2 regions of the Methylobacterium sp. E-046 genome follow, and region 2 is predicted to be linked to the other one. Evidence: predicted binding sites of a transcription regulator. Region 2 holds the regulator's gene; the other holds the start of a gene.
The links. The regulator LexA, encoded in region 2, represses DNA repair genes until DNA is damaged. The targets are predictions, from matches to a motif close to TGTTCNNNNTGTGTTCNG.
Positions count from the first base shown of each region.

Region 1: the regulator LexA is predicted to act here: its motif matches at 8,193-8,210, upstream of MKK82_RS21710 (trna delta -isopentenylpyrophosphate transferase).

Region 1 covers NZ_JAKSYP010000211.1:57,943-67,883, forward strand. Annotated here, with positions in the region: partial or broken gene MKK82_RS34460 (molybdopterin molybdenumtransferase MoeA) at 1-71, shown strand, start outside; gene MKK82_RS34465 (hypothetical protein) at 115-297, opposite strand; gene MKK82_RS21660 (molybdopterin-binding protein) at 524-730, shown strand; gene MKK82_RS21665 (hypothetical protein) at 746-1,027, shown strand; gene MKK82_RS21670 (4-(cytidine 5'-diphospho)-2-C-methyl-D-erythritol kinase) at 1,090-1,962, shown strand; gene MKK82_RS21675 (hypothetical protein) at 1,980-2,453, opposite strand; gene MKK82_RS21680 (chloride channel protein) at 2,468-4,273, opposite strand; gene MKK82_RS21685 (MarR family winged helix-turn-helix transcriptional regulator) at 4,411-4,869, shown strand; gene MKK82_RS21690 (polyprenyl synthetase family protein) at 4,940-5,959, opposite strand; gene MKK82_RS21695 (DUF2007 domain-containing protein) at 6,128-6,352, shown strand; gene MKK82_RS21700 (tRNA1(Val) (adenine(37)-N6)-methyltransferase) at 6,349-7,095, shown strand; gene MKK82_RS21705 (hypothetical protein) at 7,105-7,419, opposite strand; gene MKK82_RS21710 (trna delta -isopentenylpyrophosphate transferase) at 7,459-8,130, opposite strand; gene MKK82_RS21715 (heme ABC transporter permease) at 8,375-9,172, shown strand; gene ccmD (heme exporter protein CcmD) at 9,183-9,326, shown strand; gene MKK82_RS21725 (DsbE family thiol:disulfide interchange protein) at 9,323-9,937, shown strand.
Region 2 covers NZ_JAKSYP010000290.1:250,088-260,028, reverse strand. Annotated here, with positions in the region: gene MKK82_RS32830 (error-prone DNA polymerase) at 1-1,407, shown strand, start outside; gene MKK82_RS32825 (histidine kinase dimerization/phosphoacceptor domain -containing protein) at 1,654-2,775, shown strand; gene MKK82_RS32820 (response regulator) at 2,772-3,221, shown strand; gene MKK82_RS32815 (hypothetical protein) at 3,260-3,733, shown strand; gene fae (formaldehyde-activating enzyme) at 3,852-4,391, opposite strand; gene MKK82_RS32805 (NRAMP family divalent metal transporter) at 4,454-5,695, opposite strand; gene MKK82_RS32800 (hypothetical protein) at 5,776-5,991, shown strand; gene MKK82_RS32795 (hypothetical protein) at 5,998-6,453, opposite strand; gene lexA (transcriptional repressor LexA) at 6,689-7,417, shown strand; gene MKK82_RS32785 (ComEC/Rec2 family competence protein) at 7,411-9,651, opposite strand; gene gltX (glutamate--tRNA ligase) at 9,795-9,941, shown strand, end outside.

The DNA of each region.
Region 1 (9,941 bases), on a different contig from region 2:
CCGTGCGCGCGGCCGATTGCGCGGACGGCGGGGCAACCCACCTGCCTCTCTCCGGACGGATCCAGGCGGGCCGAACGCCAACGGCGGCGTGTTCCGGCGTCGCGGTGCGGATTTTCACCGGGGCTCCGATGCACCCGGCGCCGATGCCGTGGCCATGTAGGAGGCCGTGCGGGTCGAAGGCGGCAGCGTCACCTTGCCGCCCAAACTCGCTCCGGCACCAACCGTCGCCGGGCCGGTGAGGACATCGCGCACGGCATCATCGCGATCCGGGCCGGCACCCGGCTCGGTGTCCGCCACCTGGCGCTCGCGGCCGCCCTTGGACTTCCCGACCTGCGCCTGCGCGTCCCACTGAGGGCAGCACTGTTTACCACCGGCGACGAACTGACGCCCCCCGGGTCAACCCCTACCCCCCCGCCGACATCCACGACGTCAACCGGCCGATGCTCTTCGCTCCCGAAACGGCTCGGCGTCGAGGCTGCTGATCTCGGGATCCGGCGCGACGCGCCCGCCCCCTTGCGCGCGCGTGGTGGCAGCTGCCGCGGCGCACGACCTGATCGTCACCTCCGGCGGCGTCTCGGTGGGAGAGGAAGACCATGTCCGCGCCGCCGTGGAGGCTTCGAGCGGGCTGACCTTCTGGCGGCTGGCGATCAAGCCGGGCCGGCCGGTGGCGCTGGGACAGGTGGACGGCACGGCCTTCTTCGGCCTGCCGGGTAATCCGGTCACCGCCTAGGTTACCGCCCTGACGGTGCTGAAGCCGCTCGTCCTGCACCTGTCGGGCGTGCAGGACACCGCACCCGCACTCACCGTGCCGAGCGGCTTCGCTTGTGAGAAGCGTCCGGGTCGGCGCGAGTACCTTCGCGTGTGCCTGAGCCCAGATGACGCCGGACGGCCCGTCGCCGTCCTGGCGTCTGGCGGCGCCCTGTCGAGCCTCGCGACGAGCGAAGGGTTGGTCGAATTCGCCGAGGACCTGACGGCGATCCGCGTCGGCGACGCGCTGCCGTACAGACCGCATGCGGAGTTCGGCTGAGCTGTTTTTATCAGGCGCGAGTCTGTAGAGCCTCGACACCGCCCTTCTACGTCCGAGCCCCCGTGACCCTCCTCGCAGACCGCGCCCCCGCCAAGGTCAACCTGACGCTCCACATCCTCGGGCGCCGGGCGCGCGACGGCTATCACGCGTTGGAGAGCCTCGTGGTCTTCGCGGGCGTCGCCGACCGGCTGACCCTGGATCCCGGCGCGCCCCTCGGCCTCTCCGTCAGCGGCCCGACGGCCGGCCCGGCCGGCCCAACGGGTGACAACCTCGTCCTGCGCGCGGCGCGGGGGCTCGCCGCGCAGGTGCCGGATCTGCGCACCGGCGCGTTCCACCTCGTGAAGCGCCTGCCCGTGGCTGCCGGCATCGGCGGCGGATCCTCCGACGCCGCCGCGGCCCTACGCCTGCTCGCCCGCCTCAACGGACTTCCCTTCGATCACGCGGCCATCGTCGCGGTGGCGCGGGAAACCGGAGCCGACGTGCCGGTCTGCCTGGACCCGCGAGCCCGGATGATGCGCGGCGTCGGTGACGCGATAGGCCCGGTTCTCGGCCTCGCACCCCTGCCGGCGGTGCTGGTCAATCCCGGCGTTCCGGTCCCGACCGCGCCGGTGTTCAAGGCGCTCGGCCTCGTGCCCGGCCAGGATCTCGACGGTGCAGCCCATCCGGCGATCACCCCGGATCTCGACGGCGAAGCTCTGGTGGCCGCGATCACCCCGGCCCGCAACGATCTGGAAGCGCCGGCCCTCACGGTCGCGCCGGTGATCGGCGATACGCTCTCGGCGCTGCGTGCACAGGGCTGCCGGCTCGCGCGAATGTCGGGTTCCGGCGCGACGGTCTTCGCGCTGTTCGCGGACCGGCGCGGTGCCGTCAGGGCTGCCGCTGCCCTGCGTGCCGCTCACCCGGACTGGTGGGTTGCGCCGACTTTCCTGCGCTGAATGTCGGGCCGCGGCCCTCAGGCGGGCTCGGCCTCGTAGACCGTGACGACGCCGCCCGCCTGGGGAACCATCACGCGCCATCGCACCGCCTGCGGAAGCCCTTCCGCGTTGATCGCGCCGTGAAGTCCGCTCGCCGCATCGAAGGTCGCGAGCCGCCCGAACTCGTCGCGACCGCAGAGATAGTTGCCCGCCGCCGTGAGGTAGAGCGCGCCTGGGACGCGCCTGGGGGAAACGGATGCCGCAGGGTCAACCGCGCCGCTAGGCGCCACGAAGGCGGCCAACAGGACCACCACGGCGTCGACGGCAAGGTTCGACAGGAGCGGCAGGTCCCCGTCAGCCTTGCGACGCCGATTCAAGACGAGCACCTCGCGCCGCCCCTCACGCGAGACGACCAGCGCCAGATCCGTCCCATTAGGGCCGTCCAAGAGACAGAAGGCGCCTGGCCCGAGCCCACCGAGGAGGGACGTCAGATCCGGACCGCGATGCGCCATCGTCTTCCTCCTGATCACGCCCGGCGAACGAGCCGGCCCTTGCGGAAGAACGCATGACGTTCGGCCTCGCCGCGCACGACGGTGGCGCGAACCTGAAGCAGATCCTTGCGGGTCAGTAGCCCGACCAGCCGGCCGCTCTGTGGGTCGGTGACCGGCAGGCGGCCCTGCCCGGCGGCGAGCATCACGTCGATCGCGTGCGAGACGACGTCGCCCGGATGGACCACAGCGAGATCGGCGTCCGAGACGCGCTCGCCGAGACTGCCTTCCGCGGTGTCGCCATCGCGCTCCTCCAGGGCCCAGCCCAGCGCATCGCCGCGCGAGACCAGCCCTACGGGACGACCGCCGTCGTCAATGACTGGATAGGCGTGGTGGATACCCGTCTCAATGGCTGCGAGCGCCTCGGTCAGGGGCGAACCCGCATTCAGGGTCTCGACCGACCGGGTCATCACCGCTTCCACCCGAGCGAGATCGTACGGGTCGATCCCGTACTCGCGGGTGACATGCTGGCCACGCCGGGCGATCTTCTCGGTCAGGATCGAGCGCTTGAGGAGCAGCACGGTCACGGCGTAGGCCGCCATGGTGGCGGCTAGCAGAGGCGCCAGTGCAGCGACGTCGCCGGTGATCTCAACGGCGAACACCACGGCGGTCAGCGGAGCTGGCAGCGTGCCCCCGAGCATCGCCGCCATACCGATCAGCGCCCAGAAGCCATGGGCACCCGGCAGGAGGAGCCCAATCAACCACCCCACCGCGCCGCCGAGGATGAGCAGCGGCGCGAGCACGCCGCCGGACGTTCCCGAGGACAGAGCAGCGAGCCAGATCACCGCCTTCACGACGAGGATCATCACGACGGCACCGGTCAGCATGTGCCCGGAGAGCAGGTCGTGAATGACGTCGTAGCCGACGCCGAGTGCCCGGGGCTCCACGAGACCGCCGAGGCCGACCACGACGGCCCCCAGCGCCGGCCACCACATCCAGTGCAGAGGCAGCCGGCCGAAGCCGTCCTCCAGGGCATAGAGCGTGCGGGTGAGGAGGCCGGAAATCAGCCCGCAGGCGATGCCGAGTGCCGCGCAGGCAGGCAGCCCCCACCACGGAAGTGACGGATTGTCGGCGAAGGGAAAGAGCGGGCCGGCGCCGAAAAGCAGCGGCCGCCAACAGGTTGCCGTCACAGCTCCGACCGTCACGGGGACGAGGCTGCGCGGCCGCCACTCGAACAGCAGGACCTCTACGGCGAGCAGCACGGCCGCCACCGGCGTCCCGAAAATCGCCGTCATGCCGGCGGCGGCACCCGCCACCAGCAGGGTCTTCCGCTCGGCGGCGCTCAGGTGGAAGAACTGGGCGAACAGCGAGCCGACCGCGCCCCCGGTGACGATGATCGGCCCCTCGGCGCCGAACGGACCGCCGGTGCCGATCGCCACGGCCGACGAGAGCGGCTTGAGCACGGCCACCTTGGGCGACATCCGGCTGCCGCCGATCAGGATGGCTTCCATCGCCTCCGGGATCCCGTGGCCGCGGATCTTCTCCGAGCCGTAGCGCGCCATGGCACCGACGATCAGCGCGCCGACCACTGGGATCGCGACCGTCCACGGTCCCGGCGTAGCACCGGCCAGCGATGTCAGGCTCGCATCGAAACGCCCATACCAGACGAGGTTGGTTACGAGCCCGATCAGGGTAAGCAGCACCCAAGCCGTGGCGCTGGCGGCGCTTCCGGTGATGATCGCCAAGCCGGCCAGGGTCAGGACGCGCCGATCGGTGCTGAAATCCCCTAGGGCCCGCCGCCTCGGCCTGTCACCGCCGCGCGCGATCTCGATCCGGCCATCCATCCAGGTCTCCTCTCTGAGCAGAACCTGTCATTTATGTCGTGATCCGATATATTCTACCAGGGCCCGATAGGGCGACGTGCATGATCCTGGATCGGCGCTCACATAGAGGCATCCGGATAGCTCTCGTGGAGACGATCATGGCGGTAGACGATCCCGAGATCGATAAGCCCGAGCCCAACGAACCGGAGACGGGTGCGTTGACGCGGGAGCAGTACGCGGCCTTGGCGGATTTCCGGTTTCGGCTCCGGCGCTTCATGGCCTTCAGCGAGGCCGCGGCGGCGCGCGCCGGCCTGCCGCCGCAGCAGCATCAGGCCCTGTTGACCCTGGCGGGCCACGCCGGACGCGCGCCGGCAACCGTAGGGCTGCTCGCCGAGCAACTGCTCATCGCACCTCACAGCGCCGCCGAGTTGGTCACCCGGATGGTGGAAGGCGGATTGCTGACCAAGGTGCGCGTTGCCGAAGACCGGCGTCGGAGCGCGCTGTCGCTGACACCCCACGCCGAGGCATTGCTGCGGACGCTGACGGCCGCGCATCTGGAGGAACTGCGCGGATTGGCACCGGTCTTGGCCGACGTGCTGGCTTCGGCCACGCGATGACGGGCGTGCGGTACTCGGACCGAGACAGCTTCCGCGTTGGACACCGCAGCCGCGGAAGCCGCGATACGCCTCAGCGCGCCCGCGCTACGCAGAACTCCACCGCCCCGAGGAGCGCTGCCTTCACCGGACCATCGGGAAAGATGTCGAGGGCGGCACGCGCCTCGGCGCCGTAATAGTGGGCGCGACCGACCGTCTCTTCCAGGGCGCCGTGGCGCTGTAGCAGGTCGAGGGCCGTCCCCAAATCGTCCTCTCCGATCTCGCCGTGCTGAAGGGTGCGCCGCCAGAATCCGCGCTCGCCCTCGCTGGCCCGTCGATGGGCCAGCACGATCGGCAGGGTGATCTTGCCCTCACGGAAATCGTCGCCGACGTTCTTGCCGAGCTCCGCCGAAGTGCCACCGTAATCCAGCACGTCGTCGATGAGCTGAAACGCGATCCCAAGGTTCATCCCGTAGGCGCGGGCAGCGGCCTGCTCGACCGCCGGCCGACCGGCGAGCACCGGCCCGACCTCGCAGGCCGCGGCGAACAGCTCGGCGGTCTTGCCGCGGATCACCGCGAGATAGGCGGCCTCGTCGGTCTCCAGGTTCTTGGCGTTGGTGAGCTGCATCACCTCGCCCTCTGCGATCACCGTTGCGGCGGCCGAGAGGATGTCGAGGGCTTTCAGCGAGCCGACCTCCACCATCATGCGGAAGGCTTGGCCGAGCAGGAAATCGCCTACCAGAACCGAAGCCTCGTTGCCCCACTTGATCCGGGCGGCGACGCGGCCGCGGCGCATGTCGCTCTCATCGACCACGTCGTCGTGCAGGAGCGTGGCGGTGTGCATGAACTCGACGCTGGCGGCGAGCTTGACGTCGCCGTCGGCCCCGCCCGCGTAGCCACAGAGCTGGGCACAGGCGAGGGTCAGGATCGGGCGAAGGCGCTTGCCACCGGACGCGATCAGGTGATTGGCGACTTCGGGGATCATCGCCACGTCGGATCCGGTCCGCGACAGGATCGTGGTGTTGACCCGCGCCATGCCGTCGGCCACCAGCGCGACGAGGTCGTTCAGCCCCGCCTCGGCCTCAGGCTTCGGGTTCTCGATGGAGAGGGCCATACCCAAAATCCGTGACCTCCAGAGCGGTCGCCCGTCGCGGGGCCGCCGATCCCTTCGCACGCGCCCCGCGGCGCCGCAACATCGTCGCCCAGCCGATATGGGATACCGGCAGCGCGGGTCTTCCGCGACGAAACCGCCGATCTACACGATGATGATCGAGGACGCGCGATGATCGAGTTGATCCGGGCCAACGATCTCGTGTTGATCGGGTTCGCGCGCTCTATTCTGGAGGCGGCCGAGATCCCGGTGCTGGTGGCGGACAGTCACATGAGCCTGCTGGAGGGCTCGATCGGCGCGTTCGGACAGCGGCTTCTGGTGCCGCGCGATCACGAGGCCCAGGCGCGGCGCCTCCTCGGCGATGCCGGGATCGCCCACGAACTGCGTCAGCCGTGACGACGGAGCCGGACGCCTTCCTGGGCGGGTTGCTGCGCCTGCACCAGCCGTCCCGGGGGGCGCATCGTGCCGGGACGGATGCAGTTCTGCTCGCGCGGCTGATGACGCTGCGCGCGCAGGATCGGCTCTGCGACGTCGGCGCCGGTACGGGTGCCGTGGGGCTCGCCTGCGCGGGACTGACGCCGGGGCTTCGACCGACCCTGATCGAGCGCGATCCCGCCCTGGCCGAGCTGGCCCGGATCAACGCCGCGCTGAACGGCATCGACGCGCCGGTCATCGTGGCCGACGTTCTCGCAGCGGCGGCGGATCGCCGCGCCGCCGGGCTCCAGCCGGACAGTTTCGATGCGGTGCTGACGAACCCTCCATACTTCACGGCCGAATCGCACCGCGCCTCGCCCCATCCGGGACGGGCGTCCGCCCACACCTTCGCGGAGGGCTGCCTGGAGACGTGGATCCGCGCCTGCACGGCGATCCTGCGGCCCGGCGGCCGCCTCGGGCTCGTCCACAGGGCCGATGCGCTGCCGGCCTGCCTGGAGGCCCTCAGGGGGCGTTACGGCGGGCTGGCGATCCGGCCGGTCCATGCCCGCGCCGACGCCCCGGCGATCCGCGTGCTGATCACCGCGATCCGGGGCAGCCGCGCGGCGGCGAGCCTGTGCCCGCCACTCGTGTTGCACGACCCCCACGGCGGATTCACCCCGGAGGCCCGGGCGCTCCATACCGGCGCGCCCTGGCCTCCGCCCTGAGGGGAGGCCTCACGCCGCGAGGGCGGCGGGCTCCTCCTCGCGGATGCCCAGGAACCGCTCGACCTCCGGCAGGTCCGGGAAGGCGAGGAATTCGGGGCGCAGCGGCTCCGGCAGGCCGTCGAAGTTGAGCCCCGGGAACGTGTCGGGGTGGGGGTAGAGCTGCCACGCCGAACCGGGCTCGACCGGCGGGAACAGGATCGCGACCTTCTCCGAGCCCAGGCGGACGATCCGGGTCGGGCTGTACGACAGCGTCTCGATGCTCCAGTTCCGCCGGACCTCCCGGCGGGCCTTCAGGGTGCGGCGGCTGCTCGTCGCGCGATGCATGGCGGTCTCCTGCGGTTGCGGAATGCGGTGCTGTGGGGATCAGGCCGCGCTGCGGCGGCCGCGCTTCGGCCAGCCGAGCGCGACGAGGCGCGCCTTGGCGTAGTCACGGACCTCGTCGCGGGTGCCGGACGGCATCGTCGCCAGGATGGCCTGGGTGGCGCCGTCCAGCATCAGGTCGGTGACCGCGTTGATCGTCTCGGCTTCGTCGATGCGGCGCTTGAGATCGCCTTCGGCCTCGGTGACCTCGTCGAAGGCGGCGGGCTCCTCGAAATCCTCGTCGACGGCCCGGACGGCGGGCTGGTGCGCCCGGAACTCGTCGGCCTCCTCCTCCGAATAGACGAGACCGTGCAATTCGATCAGCTTGAGGATGACCCGGTCCTTCCCCCGCTTCTCGGCCATGGCGTAGACGTAGGCCGCCTGCTTGCCCGAGACGCGGTAGTTCACGTTGACCAGCGCCTCGCCCATCGACCACTCGACCCGCTCGGTCCCGGGCTTCGCGCCGGGCAGGCGACCGGTCACCAGGATCACCGCCTCGTCGCGCTCGGCGCGGATGACGGTCGGCGGCTCGAACACGATCCCCGCCTGTGCGGCGATGCGCTCCAGGGTCTTGTGGTAGATCACGGCCGTGCCCTGGACGCGCCAGACGTTGCCCCCGAAGGGTTCGCCGTAGCGGACGAGGATGTCGGCGATCTGCTTGTCGGCGGTTCGCATGCGGGGCTCGTTCCGGCGGGAGAGGGCCGCGTCGTCCACAACTTTCTCGGGCGACGCTCTTTTGTTCTCTTTTTGTTCGTATCTATATGCGCGATCGGCGTACCCTTCGCAAGGGGCGGACCGCCTTGCGGATGCGGCGTCGCGTCCTCGCGGGCTCCTGATCGGGCGCGCGCATGGCCCGCATTGTTGCTGCACCGCACCCTAAGGTAGACCCACGGTCACGATGTCCGAGACCGCAGTCGCGATGACCCCTTCCCTCTGGACCCGCCTGTCGAACCCGAGCCACTTCATGCGGTGGTCGGGCGCGCTCGTGCCCTGGCTCGCCGCCCTGTCGCTGGCGGGCCTGGGGATCGGCCTCTACCTGACCTTCTTCGCGGTCCCGCCCGACTACCAGCAGGGCGAGACCGTCCGGATCATGTACATCCATGTCCCTGCAGCGTGGCTCGGGGTCTTCTTCTACGGAGCCATGAGCCTCTCGGCGATCGGCACCCTGGTCTGGCGCCATCCCCTGGCCGATGTCGCCCAACGGGCCGCGGCGCCGATCGGGGCGGCGTTCACGCTGATCTGCCTCGTCACCGGTTCCCTCTGGGGCAAGCCCATGTGGGGGACCTACTGGGTCTGGGATGCGCGGCTGACCTCGATGCTGATCCTGCTGCTGATCTACTGCGGCATCATCGCGCTGTGGCGGACCATCGAGGATCCCAACCGAGCCGCCCGCGCGGTGGCAATCCTGACCCTCGTCGGCGCCGTGAACCTGCCGATCATCAAGTTCTCGGTGAACTGGTGGTCCACCCTCCACCAGCCGGCCTCGATCCTGCGGATGGGCGGCTCGACGATCGATCCGTCGATGCTCTACCCGCTGCTGATCATGATCGGCGCCGCGACCCTCGGGGGGTCGACCCTGCATCTCTACGCGATGCGCACCGAGATCATGCGGCGCCGGGTGCGGACGCTGACGATCCGCGAGGCCGAGCGCCTCGACCGCACCCAGCCCCGCATCACCCCGACGCCGGCCGCGATGCCGGTCGGCCAACCGGTCTAGGAGCGCCGCGATGGATCTGGGCTCCCACGGCGGCTTCATCCTGGCCGCCTACGCGTTCAGCGCGCTGGTGATGATCGCGCTCGTCGGCAACGCCCTGCGCGACCGGCGGGCGCAGCTCCGCGCCCTGCGGGGCTTCGGGGAGGAGCGGCGATGAACGCACCTTTCGACGACGCCACGGACTCGCCGCCTCCGGTCCGCCGATCGCTCCTGCTGATCGTGCCCGTCCTCGCCTTCGCGGCGCTCGCGGCCGTGATGTTCCTGCGCCTGCGCTCGGGGGCCGATCCGGCGGCCCTGCCCTCGGCGATGATCGGCAAGCCGGCCCCGAGCTTCGCGCTCCCCGCCGTCCCGGGACTGACAGCCGCGGGCGCCCCCGTTCCAGGCCTGTCGAGCGGCGACCTGAAGGGCCACATCACGGTGGTCAACGTGTTCGCCTCCTGGTGCGCCCCCTGTCAGGTGGAGCATCCGATGCTGATGCGGCTGGCGAAGGAGCCCGGCATCCGGCTGGTCGGCATCGACTACAAGGAACCGAGTCCCGAGGCGGGTCAGCGCTTCCTCGCCCGGCACGGCGTGCCGTTCAGCGCCGTGGGGGCCGACGCGAGCGGGCGCGCGGCGATCGATTTCGGCGTCTACGGCGTGCCCGAAACCTTCATCATTGGGCCGGACGGCGTGATCCGCGACAAGCTCGTCGGCATCCTCACGCCGGAGAATTTCGCGAGCGTCCTCGCCCGCATCCGCGCCGCCGGGAAGGTCGCGGCGGCGCAGTAGCCGC
Region 2 (9,941 bases):
CTGCGGCGGAGGTCGGGGGTGGAGCCGGTTGACTACCCCGCCCCGCATTCGGACCACGGCCCGGCCGACGAACTCAAGGAGGTCCTGCAGAGGACCTACGGGGTGCCGCTCTTCCAGGAGCACGCCATGCAGATCGCCATCACGGCGGCGGGCTTCACCCCGGCGGAGGCCGACGGCCTGCGCCGGGCGATGGCGACCTTCCGCCATGTCGGCTCGATCGGCGGCTTCGTGGAGAAGTTCGTCGGCGGCATGACCCGCCGGGGCTACCCGCAGGACTTCGCCGAGCGCTGCTTCGCGCAGATCCGGGGTTTCTCCACCTACGGCTTCCCGGAGAGCCACGCGGCGAGCTTCGCGCTCCTCGTCTACGCCTCGGCCTGGATGAAGTGCCGGCACCCCGACGTCTTCCTGGCCGCGATCCTCAACGCCCAGCCCATGGGCTTCTACCAGCCGGCCCAGCTCGTGCGCGACGCCCGCGCCCACGGGGTCGAGGTGCGGGGCGTCTGCGTCAACGCCAGCGACTGGGACTGCACCCTGGAGCCGGCCGGGGATCCCGCCTTGCACGCCGTGCGGATCGGCCTGCGGCAGGTGCGGGGCCTGCCCGAGGCCGCGATGCGCCGGCTCGTGCGGCTGCGGGCCAACGGCTATGGCAGCATCGAGGGCCTGCAGGCGTCCCTCGCCCTCCCCCGCAACGCCCTGGAGCGCCTGGCCGAGGCCGACGCGTTCCGCTCCCTCGGCCTCGACCGGCGGGCCGCCCTGTGGATGGTCCGGACCCTGGAGGGGACCTCGGCGCGCAAGGCCGCCAGGGCGGATGCGAGCGCGCGCCGGGCCCATCTCCTCGACGCGCCCCTGCCGCTCTTCGCGTGGCACGCCGATGACGGGCTGTTCCGGCACGAGCCGGCGGTGGATCTGCCGACCCTGGCTGCGTCCGAGGCGGTGGCCGAGGATTACGCCGCCACCGGCCTGTCGCTGCAGGGGCACCCGGTCGCCTTCTTCCGGGGGCGCCTCGCCCGGATCGGCGCGATCCCGGCCCGGGCGCATCTCGATCCCGCCCTGCCCCAGGGCGCCCGGGTCACGGTGGCGGGGCTCGTGCTGATCCGCCAGCGGCCGGGGACCGCCAAGGGCGTGGTCTTCCTGACCCTGGAGGACGAGACCGGCATCGCCAACGTGATCGTCTGGAAAACCACGTTCGAGGCCAACCGCCGGGCCGCCATGCAGGCCCGGTTCCTGGCCGTGCGCGGCCGGATCCAGCGGGCGGAGGGGGTGGTCCATCTCGTGGCCGAGGGGTTCCGCGATCTGACCGACGCGCTGCGCGACCTGCGCGCCGCCGGGATGAAGCTGCCCCCCGAGACCACTGATTTCGGCGTTCCCCCGGATCGGCGCCTGTATCCCAGCCGGGATTTCCACTGAGCCGGCGGGGCTCGGGAAGAGCCGTTCCGGAGTCCTGTCCGGGGGCGTTCGCCCCGGGCCCGACGGGCCTCGCGTCAGGGCCGGCGCCGCACGCGCTGCGGCGTTCTGTCAACCGAAAACGAGCCGTCAAGCCGATTGCCCCTGAACCCATTCCGTGAATCGGTCGTTGGAGTTGCCAATCACGTAAGCGCAACCACAAGCCGATTTCCGGAGGTGACGAACGCCGGGCACGGAAGAGCAGGTTCGATGGAACAGCCCGACGCTTGGCATCAGACGGACCGGCTCGACGCCGAGCAGGGCAAGGGCGATCCGTTCGCCGCCGCGGTCCGCGCGACCCGTATGGCGATGATCATCACCAATCCGCGCCTGCACGACAACCCGATCGTCTTCGCCAACGACGCCTTCCTGCGGATGTCCGGCTACGACCGCAGCGAGGTGCTCGGCCGCAACTGCCGCTTCCTCCAGGGGGAGCACACCGACCGCGGGTCCGTGGCGCTGATCCGCGAGGCGGTCGAGGCGCGGACCGACATCGCGATCGACGTGCTGAACTACCAGAAGGACGGGACGCCGTTCTGGAACGCGCTGTATCTCAGCCCCGTTGTCAACGAGGCCGGCGAGGTGCTGTTCTTCTTCGCCTCGCAGCTCGACGTCACCGACCGCATCGACGCGCACCTGCGGGTGCAGCAGGAGAAGGATCACTTCGAGGCCGAGGTCGCCCGCCGGACCCGCGACCTGACCGAGGCCCTGGCCACGCAGACCATGCTGGTCCACGAGGTCGATCACCGGGTCAAGAACAACCTCCAGATGATTGCGGCGCTCCTGTCCATGCAGACCCGGGCGATCACCGATCCCGCCGCCCGCACCGCCATGGAGGCCATGCTGACCCGGGTGGAGGCCCTGGGCACGGTCCACCGCCGGCTCTATCAGTCCAACAACGTCGAGCGGTTCGACGTGGCCGAGTTCGCCCGCGACCTCGCCACCGATCTGGTCCGCGGCTCGGGTACCGACCGCATCCGCCTGCACCTGGACCTGGAGGCGGTGGAGATCCCGGTGAGCAAGGCACCCCCGGTGGCGCTGATGATGAACGAGCTGATCACCAACGCCCTCAAGCACGCCTTTCCGGACGACCGCGCCGGCCGTCTCTCCGTGACGGTGGCGCCGGACGACACGTACTTCACCATCCGGATCGCCGATGACGGCGTCGGCATGCCCGTCCAAGTGATGGAGCACCGCTCCTTCGGCAAACGGCTGATCGGCACCCTGTGCCGCCAGCTGAGCGCCAGCATCGCCTGGCAGGCCAACGATCCGGGGACCGTCGTCAACGTCCGCTTGCCGCGCGAGATGGCCGGCAGTCTGGAGGCATCGTGAGCGAGCCGCTGCGCATCCTCGTGGTCGAGGACGAGGCCCTCATCCTGATGCAGATCGAGATGATGCTGGAGGAGGCGGGCCACCGCGTCGTGGGGACGGCCGTGACCGCCCGCGAGGCCATCGCGCTGATCCCCGAGACCAGGCCCGAACTGGTGCTGATCGATCTGCGCCTCGGCGACGGCTCCTCGGGCATCGACGTGGCGCATGCCGTGCGCGACCTCGGCGGCATCACGGCCGCGTTCATGACCGCCAACGCCCGCGCGATCCCCGAGGACATGGAGGGCGCCACCGCGGTGATCGCCAAGCCCTTCTCCGACACGGTGCTGGGCGCGTCCCTGGCCTATCTCAAGGATTGCGTGCGCCGGCCGCCCCCGGGGGCGGAGGTGCCCTCGGGCATGCGCGTCGCCCCGAATTGGCTGGCGAGCTTCGCCGAGATGCGGGCCTGACCCCTCGACAGGCTTGGCGCCCCGCGTAGAGTGCGCCCATGTCAAGCTTCGCCGTCCAGCGCCTCGTCCTCGCCGCCCTCGCGGGCCTGCCGCTCCTGGCGCTGCTGGCGCTCCCAGCCGGGGCCGATACCTGCGACGACCTCGCCCGCCAGATCGCGGGCGCCATCGGCGGCAAGGTCGGCAAGCGCGCGGGCCCGAGCATCGACATCCGCGTGGCCGGCCCGATCAAGCTCGACGTGACCTGCCGGGCCGAGCCGATCGTGCAGGCGACCTCCGCCGAGCCGTCCCCCTCGCCGACCTTCTTCCGCGACCTCTCGATGGCCTCCGAGATCCTGACCGGCGAGGCCGCCGCGACCGTCGAGCCGATCATCGCGAACGCCTACCGGACCTCGCTGTCGGAGCGGCGCAAGTCGTTCATCCAGCAGAACGGCTGGTCGGCCTCCTGCTACACGGACCCGGGCAGCACCACGATGCGCACCCTGTGCTCGGTGGGCCGGATTCCGCCGGGCTAGGCGCCCGACCGGCGGGCCCGTCGACGCGGCCTGGACGGCCCACGCCGATCGTCGCCGTCCCGCATCGCCGCGCGCGACGACGGGGCGGCGTCCCCCGCCGAGCGCCGCGGCGCGCCGTTCAATACTCGATCACGTCCTCGAGCGCGTAGTGCTTCACGGTCTTCCGGTTGGCGATCAGCTCGTCCACGGTCGGCTCGCCCTTGAGGGCGCGGGCGATGGCGAGCTTCGTCGCCTCGTAGTTGGTCCGGTAGAGGTCCTTCTGGTCGAGGCTGTCGTCCTCGGCGCAGCGCGGGTCGAGCCAGATCATGATGATCATGCAGAGCTCGTCGAGCCCGTCCCGCGGCAGCACGCCCTCGATGATGCAATCGACGATCGCATCGCCGGTGGCCGCCTGGACCACGCCGCCGAGCAGTTCGACGTACTCGGCCGTGTGGATGGTGGCCTTGGTGGTCATCATCGTGGCCGGGCGCACCAGCTGATTGAGGTCGCGCACCACGAACATCCGGGTGTGGCCCTGCACCTGCCCCATCATCGACGCGAAGGCCTGGCCCACGGGCCCGCGCACCGAGCCGATCAGCACCTCCGGCATCGCGTCGGTGTACTGGCCCTCCGCCGCCAGCACCGTGGCTTCGCCCGTGCGGAACCAGATCTCTTGCATGTTCGAACTCCACCTGATCGGAGCCCGCGGGAGACATCATCGCGCCGTCCGCGTCAATCGGCTCAGAGCAGGCCGATCCCGTCGAGCACGCCGACCAGCGCGAACGCGACGGTCACCCCGGAGATGGTGTAGACCACCCACTTGTAGGCCCCGTCCACGCGTTGCCCCTCCGGCAGGGCGCGGGTGGCCAGCAGGATCAGCAGGCCGAGCGCCAGCGGCAGGAGCAGCGCGTTCATCACCTCTACGGCGATGTTGAGCGCCACGAGATTCGGCACGAGCTGGACGGCGACCGCCCCCGCGGCGACCACGAGCGCGAAGGCGCCATAGAAGGCCGGCGCCTCCCGGGGGGACTGCTCCAGGGAATGGGGCTTGCCGGTCACGTCGCCGAAGCCCCAGGCCAGCGCCAGGGCCACGACGTTCAGCGCCACGAAGGCGGCCGCGATGATGCCCACCCCGAACACCACCTGTCCAAGCCACGGACCCAGCGCCGGCGTGAAGGCCCCCGCGAGGTCGCCGACCGTCTCCAGACCGGCCTCGCTGCCCCGCCCGGCCTTGCCGATCGTGGCCGCGGCCGCGATCAGGATCGCCCCCATCACGCCTTGCGAGATCACCGCGCCCGCGAGGGTGTCGAGCCGCAGGCGCCTGGCGTGCGCCCATCCGAGGCCTTTGTCGACGATCGCCGATTGCTGGTAGAAGATCATCCACGGCATGATCACCGCGCCGATATTGGCGGCGATCAGCACCCGGTACCGCCCGTCGCCCAGCGGCATGTGCCCGAAGGAGGCGACGATCTCCCCCGCGTCCGGCCGTGCCGCGACGGCGAGGCCGATGAAGACCAGTTCGAACAGGCCCACCGCGATCGCCACCGCCTCGACGCGCCGGTAGCTCCCGGTGAACACCAGACCGAGCAGCAGAGCGGCCGGCAGCCCCAGGCTGACGAGGCGCGGCACGCCGAACAGGTCGCCGATCCCGGCGATGCCGGAGAATTCCGTGACGATGGCGCCGACCCCGGCGACCACGAGGCCGCCGTAGGAGATCCAGGCCCAGGCCGGACCGTAATGCGCCCGGATCAGCTCTCCGTGGCCGCGGCCGGTAGCGGTCCCCAGCCGGACCGTCAGTTCCTGGACGACGTAGAGGATCGGCACCAGCAGGATCTGGAGGAGCAACAGCGAGTAGCCCCAGCGCGCGCCGCTCTGGGCCGCGGTGATCAGGCTCCCGACATCCGTATCGGCGAGCATCACCACCAGTCCAGGGCCGGCGGCCTTGAGGAACGCGGACAGGCGAGGCAGGGAAGCGCTGGGCACGGCTCGGGAACAGTCCCGGGTGCGGGCAGTTCCGGCGCGCGGCTGCGGCGTTTTCCCGGAACGTGCGGGAGGAGAGGGCCATGGCGGAGAGCGCGGATCGGGGCGGTGGCTGGAGTCTGCAGGCGAGCGCCGTGCCCGACGGGGTGCGCCTGGAACTCGCGCTGTCCGATCTCGGGGGCGGCCCCGTCACCGCCGCGATCATCCTGGACCGGGCCGAGGCCCGCGCCTTCGCCCGGGCCCTGCTGGCGGCGGCTGGCGACGCGGCCGAGCGCACCTTTCCGAAACCGGGGACCTGAGCCGGATCAGCGCTGGATCAGGCCCGGATTGCGGCCCGGCAACCGCGGGACCACCGTGCCGCGCTTCTCGACCGGCCCGTCGCACGCGTAGGCGAATTCGGACTTCAGCGCGTCGAACACGGTCTCGCCGGTGATCCGGCACTCCTCCCGCACGGTCTCGTCGAGATAGGCGCGGGCGGCGGTGCGGAAGCGCGTCACCCGGGTCGCTCCCGGCTCGGGGTCGATCCGCGCCTCACTCAGGTTGCAGCCGGCATACTCGCGCAGGGTGTTCGAGACGATCAGCATCCGGCGCAGTTGCCGGTTGTCGTAGACCTCGTAGGGTTCCTTGCAGCCGATCGTCACCACCTGAGGGGTCAGCGCGACGTAGTTCCGCGAGATGTAGGAGAACCCGGTGGTGCACCCTGCGAGCGCAAGACCTAGGGCGATCAGGCCGAGGGGCAGCAGAGCTGCGGGTCGTCGCATCCTCGTCATCCCAGCCTGATCCCGGCCGCGCCCCGGCTTCTTCCCCTCCGGCGGGCGGCGGTGTGCATTGAAACGGCTCCGCTTGCGCCGTCAATGCGTTTCTGGCCCGGATGCGCCCGCGGCGACGCGAGCGTGGCCATAACTCTCTTGCGGAACACTTGCGGAACGTTTAACGTGTTCGTGATTTGTTTCCGAGACCGCCACGAGGCGGTCCACAAGCCGCGAGGCCCCATCAATGCTCACGCGCAAGCAGCTGGACCTCCTGCGCTTCATCCAGAACCGCATGCAGGAATGCGGCGTCCCGCCGTCCTTCGACGAGATGAAGTACGCCCTCGACCTGAAGTCGAAGTCGGGCATCCACCGGCTGATCACCGCCTTGGAGGAGCGTGGCTTCCTCCGGCGCCTCCCGAATCGGGCGCGGGCCATCGAGGTGATCCGCATTCCCGAGAGCCTGACCCAGGCGGCTCCGGTCCAGCCCCCCGCCGCCGAGCCGCGCCGCTTCACCCCGAGCGTGGTGGAAGGCGGCAAGTCCAAGCAGGCGCCGCTCCCCGCCAATGCCCGGATGATCGACGAATCCGGCCGGGCCATCTCGATCCCCGTCATGGGCCGGATCGCGGCCGGTACGCCGGTCTCGGCGATCCAGAACCAGAGCCACGCCATCACCCTGTCGCCGGACTTCCTGGCCGGCGGCGAACACTATGCCCTGGAGGTGCGCGGCGACTCGATGGTCGAGGCCGGCATCCTCGACGGCGATCTGGTGGTGATCCGCAAGCAGGACACCGCCAATACCGGCGACATCATCGTGGCCCTGATCGACGACGAGGAGGCGACCCTCAAGCGCCTGCGCCGCCGCGGCTCCTCCATCGCGCTCGAGGCTGCCAATCCGGCCTACGAGACCCGAGTCCTCGGGCCGGATCGGGTCCAGATCCAGGGCCGTCTCGTGAGTCTCGTCCGCCGCTACTGAAGCGGCGCGGCCGGCGCGTCGCCGGGCCCGCTTCCGGCGCCCGCCCGGTCAGCGTCGGTGGGCGCGACAGAGTCATCCGCGCGGCTGCTGTCCGCCGCGGCGGTCATCGGCCGCTGCGGCGTCGGCCGCGGATCCGGGCGCAGTCGCCACGGCAGGCCCCGGTCGAGGCTGCGGGCATAGCGCGCGGTGAACCCCGCGGCCTCGGCCCTGAGGGCCACGGCGCCGCGTTCTGACAAAATCTTTCGGTCGATGACGAACGGGCCCGTGCAGGTCGGGGGCGCCGTGAGGCCGGTGATCAGCACCGCGGCGCGGGGGCAATCCTCGGCGAAGGCGCGCCGGTCCCGGATCAGCGCGACCGCCCGTCCGTCCGGCAGGCGCGCGGTGCATCCGAGCCGGTCGCAATGCCCGCCGCCGGTCGGGGCGGCCAGCGCGCCGGGGCGCCGCCCATCGCCGTCCGCCTTCAGCCACTGCTCCAACACGAACCCCGAGGGGCTGCCCAGCGCCGCGAGGCGGCCGTCCGGTCCGCGCACCGCAGCGCCGCCGCCCTGCCGGTCGACGTAGAGGTCGTAGCGATCCGGCAGGGCCGCGAGCCAGAGGCCCAGCAGGATGGGCGGCGCGGCGAGCCAGCGCAGGCGCGAGACCGGGAGCGTCGCCAGCAGGAGACCGGCGGTCAGCAGGATCAGCGCCGTTGTCCCGAAGGCAGGCAGCACGAGGGTGGCGCGCTCGAACCCGGCGATCCACTGCGCGATCGCCAGCATGCCGCCCACCGCCTGGCCCATCAGCCACCAGATCGGCCGGTCGAGGGCGAAGGGATAGGCGAGGCACCCGATCACCGCGGATGGCATCACCACCAGGGAGACGAGCGGCAGCGTCAGGGCGTTGCCCACCAGCCCGAACGGCTGGATCGTCTGGAAATGGTAGGTGGCGAAGGGCGCGGTGGCGACCTGGGCAACCAGGGTCGTGGCCAGGGTTCCGGTGATCGCCGAGAGGCCGGTGCCGACGAGCCGCCCGATGCGTCCTGCCCCGGGACGCACGAACAGCCGGCCGTCGATCAGCCGTGCGCAGGCGATCAGCCCGGCCACCGCCCCGAACGACATCTGGAAGCTCGGGCCGAGGAGACCCTCCGGCTCCCGGGCCAGGGCGACCAGGGCGGCGAGGGCGAGGTTGCGCATCGACAGCGCCGGCCGGTCCACCAGGATCGCGCCCAGCATGATCAGGGTCATAAACAGCGAGCGCTCGGCCGCGATGTCCCAGCCCGAGAAGGCGCAGTAAGCAGTGACGCCCAGCATGGCCAAGCCGGCCGCGATCTTCTTGATCGGCCAGACCAGCGCGCAATACGGCACCAGGGCGAGGACCGCCCGCACCAGCCAGAACACCACGCCGGCGGCCAGCACCATGTGCAGGCCGGAGATCGATACGACGTGGTAGATGCCGGCGGCGCGCAGCGCGTCGTTGGTCTCAGGCCCGATCAGGCCCCGCTTGCCGGTCACCAGGGCCGCCGCCACGGCTCCCGCCTGCCCGCCCTCGGCCTGTGCGATCCGGCGGGTCAGCGCGTTGCGCGCGTCGTCCAGCATCGCGGCGAGACGCAGGTGCAGGGGCGGCGGCTCGGTCGGCGCGCGGATCGAGACCGCGCCGACCAGCGAGCCCACCGCGCCGATCCCCTGGAAATAGGCGTCCCGGGCGAAATCGTAGCCGCCCGGCCGGGCGGCTTCCGGCGGCGGCAGCAGCCGGGCCGTGGCGGCCACGACGTCCCCGGGCCGCGGGATCGGTGTCCTGCGGAACGACACCCGCACCCGGGCGGGCCGTACCTCCGCCGCGAGGCCGGCGAAACTCTCCACCCGGATCAACAGCCGGGCTCCGACCTCGCGCTCGTCGAGGGCCTCGACCATGCCGACGAGCGGGCCGATGGTGATCCGTGGGAGGATCGGGGCGGCGACCTGCGAGACCCGCCAGGTCGCCGCCGCGAAGCCGAGGAACGCGGCCGCCATCCCCAAAGCCAGCGCCAGGGCGGCCGGCCGCGCGCCCAGGGCTGGGGTCGGCGCCAGGGCGAGGGCCGCGCCGACGAGGGGGGCGACCAGGATCGGCCTGCCGTCGGCCGCCACGAACTGGGCCAGGATGCCGGCTCCGAAGGCCACCGCCAGCCAGGGGAACAGCCGGCGCTGCTCGACCTCCCGGCGGATCCCCTCGCGCCGATCCGCCGCATTGCCGCCGCCCCGCTGCGCGCGACCTCTCATCGGCGGCCGGGCGATTCCGCGGTCGATTCTTAACGCATCCGCCGGCCCGTGCTACAGCCGACGCTTCGTGCTACGGGCGCCCTGCCGAGCCCCCTCGCCGCTCCTCCGCCCTCCCGCGACCCTTCCCCGAACATACCGGACCGATGTCCTCAGCCGTCGTCACGCGCTTCGCGCCCTCGCCCACCGGCTACCTGCATATCGGCGGGGCCCGCACGGCGTTGTTCAACTGGCTCTATGCCCGCCACACCGGCGGCCGGATGCTGCTGCGCATCGAGGATACCGACCGCGAG